Regions from separate parts of the Delftia sp. Lp-1 genome, predicted to be linked through region 1. Evidence: riboswitches for the same ligand, from Rfam matches in the RefSeq annotation. Region 1 holds a riboswitch; the other holds the start of a gene.

The links. Region 1 has a riboswitch for glycine ahead of gcvT (glycine cleavage system aminomethyltransferase GcvT). Riboswitches for the same ligand answer to the same signal wherever they lie in the genome.
Region 2: linked by a shared signal. The riboswitch ahead of LGR64_RS25825 (D-amino acid dehydrogenase) and the one ahead of gcvT (glycine cleavage system aminomethyltransferase GcvT) in region 1 are both predicted to bind glycine.

What each region holds. Positions count from the first base shown of each region.
Region 1 covers NZ_JAJALJ010000001.1:2,007,714-2,012,129, forward strand. Annotated here, with positions in the region: gene gcvP (aminomethyl-transferring glycine dehydrogenase) at 1-1,004, opposite strand, end outside; gene gcvH (glycine cleavage system protein GcvH) at 1,076-1,450, opposite strand; gene gcvT (glycine cleavage system aminomethyltransferase GcvT) at 1,586-2,719, opposite strand; glycine riboswitch at 2,779-2,897, opposite strand; glycine riboswitch at 2,913-3,024, opposite strand; gene LGR64_RS08900 (fatty acid--CoA ligase) at 3,194-4,416, shown strand, end outside.
Region 2 covers NZ_JAJALJ010000004.1:148,184-152,599, reverse strand. Annotated here, with positions in the region: gene LGR64_RS25830 (FIST signal transduction protein) at 1-819, shown strand, start outside; gene LGR64_RS25825 (D-amino acid dehydrogenase) at 870-2,201, opposite strand; glycine riboswitch at 2,294-2,404, opposite strand; gene LGR64_RS25820 (invasin domain 3-containing protein) at 3,057-4,416, shown strand, end outside.

The sequences.
Region 1 (4,416 bases):
TTTTCGCGGCGGATGTGCTGCTCGCGCGTCTGCAGTGCCAGGCGGTAGGCGGGCTTGCCATGCACGTCCACGCTCACGCCGACCAGGCGGCCGGGCAGGGAGCGCTTGAACTCGTCGCGGCAGGCCATGAAGGCGGCGTGCGGGCCGCCGGCGCCCATGGGCATGCCAAAGCGCTGGGTGGTGCCCACCACGATGTCGGCACCCCATTCGCCGGGCGGCGTGATCAGGGTCAGCGCCAGCAGGTCGGTGGCCACGATGAAGGCGGCCTGCTTGCCATGGGCCTTGTCCACGTCGGCGCGCAGATCGTCGATGCGGCCGCTGGTGGCGGGGTACTGGGCCAGCACGGCGAAGTAGTCGCCCTCCATCAGCTGGTTCCATTCCTCCAGCGAGTTGGCCAGCAGCACCTCGATGCCCAGCGGCGCGGCGCGCGTCTGGATGACTTCGATGGTCTGGGGGTGGGCATCGCCGGCCACCACGAAACGGTTGCTCTTGCTTTTGACGGAGCGCTTGGCCAGCGTCATGGCCTCGGCGGCCGCCGTGGCCTCGTCCAGCATGGAGGCGTTGGCAATCGGCATGGCCGTCAGGTCGCAGACCATGGTCTGGAAGTTGACCAGGGCCTCCATGCGGCCTTGCGAGATCTCGGCCTGGTAGGGCGTGTAGGCCGTGTACCAGGCGGGGTTCTCCAGAATGTTGCGCAGGATGACGCCGGGCGTGTGCGTGCCGTAGTAGCCCTGGCCGATGAAGCTTTTGAGCAGCTGATTGCGGCCTGCCAGCGCCTTGAGCTCGGCCAGCGCCTGGGCCTCGGTGGCGGCCGGCGGCAGCGCCATGGGCTGGTGGCGCCGGATGGAGGGCGGGACGATGGCGTCGATCAGCGCATCGCGCGATGCCGCGCCAATGGCGCTGAGCATGTGGGCCTCGTCTTCGGGCGCGATGCCGATATGGCGGGCCACGAATTCGGTGGCGTTCTCGAGGGCGGCAAGGGGCTGGGTGGAGGACATCAGCATGGAGTGACCTGTCTCAAAAGCTGAAAAGCGCCAGGGCGGGCCCTGGCGCCCGTCCTGGCCGGAAAGTGGCGTCAGTTGCTCTGTGCGAAGGCCGTGTAGGCGGCTTCGTCGAGCAGCGCGGCCAGCTGGCCTGCGTCGCTGAGCTTGACCTTGAAGAACCAGCCTTCGCCCAGCGGATCGCTATTGGCCAGGGAGGGGTCGTCGCGCAGGGCTTCGTTGACTTCGACGATCTCGCCGCTGACGGGCATGTAGACATCGGCGGCGGCCTTGACGGACTCGACCACGCCGGCCACATCGCCCTGGTTGAAGCTGGTGCCCACGGCGGGCAGGTCGACGAACACCACGTCGCCCAGCGCATCCTGCGCGTGGAGGGTGATGCCGACGATGGCCGCGTCAGGGTTGGCGGCGTTGATCCATTCGTGGTCCTTGGAATACTGGATGCTCATGGCTTGCTCCGATAGAAACTGAAAAGAAACCTGTGAAAGGCGGTTTGAGAAAGGTCAGTGCGCACTGTAGCGGCATGCGATGGCAGGAAAAACGAATCCGCCGAACTCGATCCACGCCAAGCGCGCAGGCTGTCCTCAACCGCGGTGATAGCGGGGCGCCACGAAGGGCGTGGCCTGCACCTGCATGGGCACGGCCTTGCCGCGCACCATGGCCTGCAGCGTGGTGCCGACGGCGGCGCTGCCCGGCTCCACATAGGCCAGTGCCACGGGCTGGTTCAGCGTGGGCGACAGCAGGCCGCTGGTGACCTGGCCGACCTTGCGGCCGCTGGCATCCAGCAGCTCCGTGCCTTCGCGCACGGGCACGCGCTCCAGGGCCACCAGGCCCACGCGCTTGCGCGTGAGCAGCTCGGGCGCCTGCAGCTGGGCCAGCACGGTGGCCGCGCCGGGAAAGCCGCCTTCGCGCTCGCCACCGATGCGGCGGACCTTCTGCACGGCCCAGTTCAGGGCGGCCTCGGCCGGGGTGGTGGTCGTGTCCAGATCGTTGCCGTACAGGCACAGGCCGGCTTCCAGGCGCAGCGAATTGCGCGCGCCCAGGCCCACGGGCCTGACTTCGGGCTGGGCCAGCAGGGCACGGGCAAAGGCCTCGGCGTGGCTGGCAGGCAGGGAGATCTCGAAGCCGTCCTCGCCGGTATAGCCGCTGCGCGTGATGTACAGCTCGGCGCCTTCCCAGTCGAAGTGGCCGCCCGTCATGAACACCAGCCCGGCCGTGTCGGGCAGCAAGCGCTCCATGGCGGCTGCTGCCTGCGGGCCCTGCAGCGCCAGCAGGCCCCGGTCGAACTGGGGCTCGATTTCACAGCGCTGGCCGATGCGGGCCTCTATGTGCGCCAGGTCTTCGTGCTTGCAGGCGCCGTTGACGATCAGGAACAGGTCGTCCTCGCGGCGCACGAACATCAGGTCGTCCAGAATGCCGCCCGCGTCGTTGAGCAGCAGGCCGTAGCGCTGGCGGTGTTCGCCCAGGCCCAGCACGTCCATGGGCAGCAGCGATTCCAGCGCCGCGCCGGCATCCGGGCCGCGCAGGATGATCTGGCCCATGTGCGAGACATCGAACAGGCCTGCCGCCTCGCGCGTGTGCAGGTGCTCGGCCATCAGCCCCTGCGGGTATTGCACGGGCATGGAGTAGCCGGCAAACGGCACCATGCGCGCGCCCAGTTCCTGGTGCAGTTCGAACAGCGGGGTCTTGAGCAGATCGGTGGTGGAGGCAGCGGTCAAGGAGGGACTCTCTTTTCGGCAAGGGGCAAGGCACAACGCCATCCCGGAATCCCGGGATGTCCTGCCCTGCTGTCCGCTTTACCTGAGAGATTCACCCGCACCTTCCATGCGTGGGGCTTGCTCCTTCGGTGGATGGGGCACACCGCCGTGCCCTGCATCTCTCTCCAGCTAGGAACGCCTGCGGCCGTGGCGGCAGGCGGTGCCAGTCCTTTTGCCTGAGCGTTCGGGACGAACCCTGCGCCTTCGGCGGTGCCGCTGCCTGTGACCATTGCGGCCGGGCGGGCACTCTCTCCTGACCGGCGCATTCTAGCTGCGGCCAGCGTCCGCGCGGCTTCGGGATTTCCGCGGGCCGGCCCCAGCTCCATGCGCTTGCCTGCATGGATGCATTTGCAAATTGCATAACTGTCTAAAAAATCTCCTACATTGAGATGCATCGATATATGAAATCTCGTGAGCGAGAAGGAAGAAGCGCACATGCAGCAGACGCTGGGAGACACATTGGCCTGGCCGGCACGTTACCTGCCGAACAAGGAAGCCCTGGTCGCTTGGGAGGGCGGCGAGCGCCGCGCCTGGACCTACGCCCAGCTCGATGCCGAAGTCAACCGCCACGCCCACGGCCTGGCCGAGCTGGGCATAGGCCATGGCGACGTGGTCGCGGCCTTTCTCTACAACACGCCGGCCTTTGTCTTCACCATGCTGGCGACCGCGCGCCTGGGCGCCATCTTCAACCCCATCAACTACCGGCTGGCGGCGCAGGAGCTGGCCTTCATCCTCAAGGACGGTGCTGCGCGCGCCCTGGTGTTCGAGCACGAGGGCGGAGAGGTGGCCGCACGCGCCCAGGCCCTGCTCAAGGCCGAAGGCGGCGGCACTGGCGCAGGCATCGAGCACTGGATCTTTGCCGACGATGCCCCGGCCGACCCGCTGCCGGTCTGGGCCACGCAGCGCCTGTCCGCCCTGGCCAGGGGCCGCAGCAGCGCGCCGCCCCAGGCCCATGTGCGCGAGAGCGACCCCTGCATCCTCATGTACACCAGCGGCACCACGGGCCGGCCCAAGGGCGTGCTGCATACGCACCGCAGCAAGCTGGCGCACAACGCCCTCATGCACCAGACCATGCAGTTCACGCGCGACGACGTGGGCCTGGCCATGGCGCCGCTCAACCACACGGCCGAGCTGCACACCAGCTTTTTGCCGCGCCTGCAGGCCGGGGCGACCCAGGTGCTGCTGCGCCGCTTCGACGTGGCCGAGGCCTGGCGCCTGATCCGCGAAGAGCGCGTGAGCTTCTTCTTCGCGGCGCCCACCATGGTCACCATGCTGCTGGCCGACCCCATTGCCTCGCCTGAGCAGGCGCCCGCGCTGCGGCTGGTGGAGTACGGCGGCGCCTCCATGGCCCCCCACCTGATCCGCGAATGGACGCGCAAGGTCGGCAGCGACCTGGTCCAGGTCTACGGCACCACCGAGATGGGACCCTGCATGTCCATCCTCCTGCCGCGCGAGCAACTCTCGCACGCGGGCTCGGCCGGGCTGCCCTCCATGGGCCATGACCTCATCGTGGCGCGCCTGCGCGAAGACAACGCCCCCACCGATCCGGCCGAGGCCTGCCTGCCCGGCGAGGTGGGCGAGATCCTGGTGCGCGGCCCCTGCATGATGGCCGGCTATCTCAACCGCCCCGACGCCAACACCCGCGCCCTGGCGCACGG
Region 2 (4,416 bases), on a different contig from region 1:
TTGCTGTACGAGCTGTCCGAGCGCACCGAGTCCGGCCTGCTGTTCGGCGGCGTGGGCGATGACGGGGACGATGGCGTGGAGGGCGTGCAGATCGCCTGCCGCACCGAGGACCTGCATGCGCAGCATGCGGATGCGCGCGGCATTTTTAGCGGAGGCTTCTCGGGCGTGGCCTTCGGTGCGGGCGTGCCCTGCATCACGGGCATGGCCCAGGGCTGCGTGCCGCTGGGCGAGGGCCTGGAGATCACCGAGGCGCGCGGCGCCCTGGTCACCGGGCTCAATGGCGATCCGGCCTTGCAGCGCCTGCTGCAACTGCTGGGCGTGGAGCTGGAAGGCAGCGACTGGCAGCCCGCGCTGACCACGGTGCGCAGCACGCTGGCGGCCATTGCGCCGCCGGGCCGGGGCATGGCCCACGGCGTGCTCACCGAAGAGGCCCAGGTACTGACCCTGGTCGGGCTGGACCCGCTGCGCCAGGGCGTGGCCCTGTCATCGGCCGTGGAGGCCGGGCATTCGGTGATCTTCTGCCGCCGCCAGGCCCAGGTCGCGCGCCAGGAACTGCTGCAACTGGGCGCTGCGCTGCGCGATGCGGCGGAGCCCGAGGAGGCGGCGCCCGAAGGCGAGGCACAGCCCCGCATCCGTGGCGCCATCTACATCAGTTGCCGGGGCCGCGGCGGCGGCCTGTTCGGCGGCCCCGATGCCGAACTGCGCACCCTGCGCCACGCACTGGGCGATGTGCCATTGATCGGCTTCGTCGCCGAAGCCGAGATCATGGATGCCCGCCTGCACCGCTTCGCCGGGGTGTTGACGGTGTTCACTGCTTAGGCGTCGTACACACCGTATACGCCGTACACACGGTACACACCGTCTGCACCTCAGACCGCGCGCGGGCGCACCGTGCCTGCGCTGCGATCCGGGTCCATGGCTGCAGCTCCCAGAAAATCGAAATCCACGGCCGGCTGCCTGCCGCTGACCAGGTCGGCCAGCGCCATGCCGGAGCCGCAGGCATGGGTCCAGCCCAGCGTGCCGTGGCCGGTGTTCAGGAACAGGTTGGCGATGGGTGAGCGTCCGATCAGCGGCACATTGCTGGGCGTGGCGGGGCGCAGGCCGCTCCAAAATTGCGCGCGTTCGGTATCGCCAGCGCCGGGGAACAGCTGCTGCACGCGCCGCACGATGGCCTCGCAGCGCACGGGGTCCAGGTTGCGGTCGTAGCCGTTGAACTCGGCCGTGCCCGCAATGCGCAGGCGGTCGCCTTGCGCGCCCGTGTAGCGCGAGAACACCAGCTTGAACTCATCGTCCGTGAGGCTGACCTGGTAGGCCTTGGCGGGGTCCAGCACCGGCAGGGTCACGGAGTAGCCCTTGGCCGGGTAGATGGGCAGGCGCAACCCCAGCGGCTGGGCCAGCAGCGGGCTGAACGAGCCCATGGCCAGCACATAGGCGTCGCCCTGGATGCGTTCGTAGCGGCCATCGGCATTGGTCACTTCCACATGGTCGATATGGCGGCTGGCGCCTGCGCCCGTGGTGCGCAGCGCCATGACGTGGTGGCCGTGGCGGAACTGCACGCCCGTGGTGGTGGCAATGCGTGCCAGCTCGCGCGTGAAGAGATTGGCGTCGCCCGATTCATCCTCGGCCGTATAGGTGGCGCCCGCTATCTGCCCGCGCACATGGGCCAGGGCCGGCTCCAGGCGCACGGCTTCGTCGGCGTCGATCAGGCGGCGGTCGCAGCCCAGGGCCTGCATCTGCTCGGTGGGCTTGAGCGCGCCCTCGAACTCGCGGGCGTTCGTGTAGAAGTGCAGGATGCCCTGCATGCGCTGCTCGTACTGGATGCCGGTGTCCGACCGCAGCTGCTGCAGGGCCTCGCGGCTGTAGGTGCCCAGGCGAACGATCTGCTGGATGTTGTGGCGCGTGCGCGCGGGCGTGCAGTTGCGCAGGAAGGACAGGCCCCAGAGCCACTGGCGCATGTCGGCGCGCAGGCGGAACAGCAGGGGGGCATCCTGACGGCCCAGCCAGCCCAGCAACTTCAGCGGTGCGCCGGGGTTGGCCCAGGGTTCGGCGTGGCTGACCGAGATCTGCCCGCCGTTGGCAAAGCTGGTTTCGGCGCCGGGCGCAGCCTGGCGGTCGATGACGGTCACTTCATGACCGAGAGATTGCAGATAGTAGGCCGAGGCGGTGCCGATCAGGCCGGCTCCGAGAACGATGACGCGCATGACAATGCCCTTTCAAAGGCATGTGCCGGTCACGCGGAAGCTGGTAGCTATGGATTCAATAGCAAGCAGCCTGCGTCCGTCGTGACGCAGCTGCCGCTCCCCCTGTCCTTGGTACCTGAGAGATTCACCGCCGTCCATGGGAACGGGGCTTGCTCCTTCGGTGCGCCGCATATTGCGTGCGGCGGCTCTCCAGACGGCATGTTGTGTTTGCAGTACGGAACCTGAGCGTGTATGGGAGTTTGCGCCTTCGGTGAGGCTCGGCACCGTGGTGCCCGCCTGCTCTCCTGCAGGGGCGATTCTATGTGGCTTGCGGAGCCAGTTCCAGTTGTACTGGGGATATCACCAGTTGCCACCTGCATGTGGTGTGGCTGATTCAGGGTATTCCCTAATTCGCTCAAGAGCCGCCCTCGTAACGCTGGTGTAAACCTTCGGGCTCATGAAAAAAACTATTGAAATAGAAAAAAACATGATTTAGCCTATCGGTATGTGTGGTGGTTTGACAGCGCATGTTCTGATCGATTGAACCTCCATGGGGTAACCATGGGTTGTATATCTGTCGGATAGGCGACTTACCGTTGCACAGGTGAAGGTCTATGGAAACTGGCCCGCCACTGGAAAAAATACAAGCACGGTGAATATGGTTCGTTGAGGGAGGAAAAAAATGATTTGCATCGCAAACCCGGCTGAAGGTGTGCCCGGCTCAATGGGCAATGGAGCAGTGCGCAAGCGCTGATGGAAATCCACCATTTTTGATTGACGCGCAGGATCTGCGCGAAACCCTGTTACTTCCAATGTCACCGGTTGCAAGGTGATTTGTGAGTTCTTGACTCAAATAGAACTATCCGAGGTGCGGCGATGCAAATGCGCTGGGTACGACTGATGGCCATTGCCATTGGGGAAAATATTTTCCTGTCTGATTTCCTTGAAAAAATGGGGAATATCATGCGCGTTCTTGATCGCCTGCCTGGTTCGGTGTTTTTACGAAAATGGCGTGCAGCGAGGTACTTGTTCTCGTTGCTGCTGCTTTCGTGCGCCGGTATTTCATCCACGGCACTGGCGGCGACCATCGTTTTCACGGTCACCGACAACAGCGACGCTCCCAATGCCAATGCAACGACACCAACCACCTGTGTCAGCACGCTGGGGGGCACCTTTGCTGGCGCATGTACGCTGCGAGCGGCCATTCAGGCAGCCAACTACACGCTGCAAACGCTGGATCCGAGTGCCGATGTTTCCATCGTCTTTGCGCCGACACTGACTACGTCGGTGCGAACCATACAGAGCGGGACATCCAAGGATGCGGCCGGAAACCTCTATCCGTATGTCGACAATCAGACGGTTTACGTGCGCTGTGCCAATACATTCATCAGCGGCGCCCAGTCCGGCGCCGTGACGGGAGCCACCAATGCCTGTGGTCAAACCCAGATGATCAGCGGCGGCGATACGGGCACCACCACTGGTGCCGGTGGTGCCTGGTACTGGCTCAAAGGCACCGTGCCAGCCGGCACGGGCTCGTTGACCATCGATTTCGGGGGAGTCATACAAGTCCAGAACTGGGCGGACTCCCCCTGGGAAACTTTTTATCTTGGTGGGAAGAACATCACGCTCACCAATTCGCCCAACATGACCTGTGGCGAAGCGGTATTCGTCGTTGGCTCCCCGGCGAACAATGTCACCATTGATCGCGTCGGCCTGGTGAATGTGGCTCCAACTCCTGCGGGAGAGGGTACGCCGTTCAACTGCGAGCTGTACGCGGAGATTCATCAAGGCGCACAAAACGTATTCTTTACCAATAGCACGATCAATTCCGCGATATGGAATGGAAATTTCGGCAATAACAGGGGCTCGGCTATTTCCGTTGCCGCAAGCAACGGTACAGGCACGGTTTCCAACATCGTTGTCGATAATTTCACGGTAACGAATCTGCCCAACCCTATCGGGGGAATGCAGCTCGAGCAGTTTTTCCAGGTCATGTCGAACATGACCGTCAACGGATTGACGATCAAGAATTCGAATATCGCACTGAGCCCGACTGGTGGAAATGCGCCCAGGGCCGTGGTGACGGTTGATGGAGCGATCAACCTAGACAATGGAATCGGTCTTGCCGTGACGGGTAATACCTTCTCGCTGCCTATTGCCGCCTATACCGCTTCATCGCCATTGCATGTGTCGGCACCAACGGTGAATACGGCAGCCTCAGGCACGACGCAGGTAG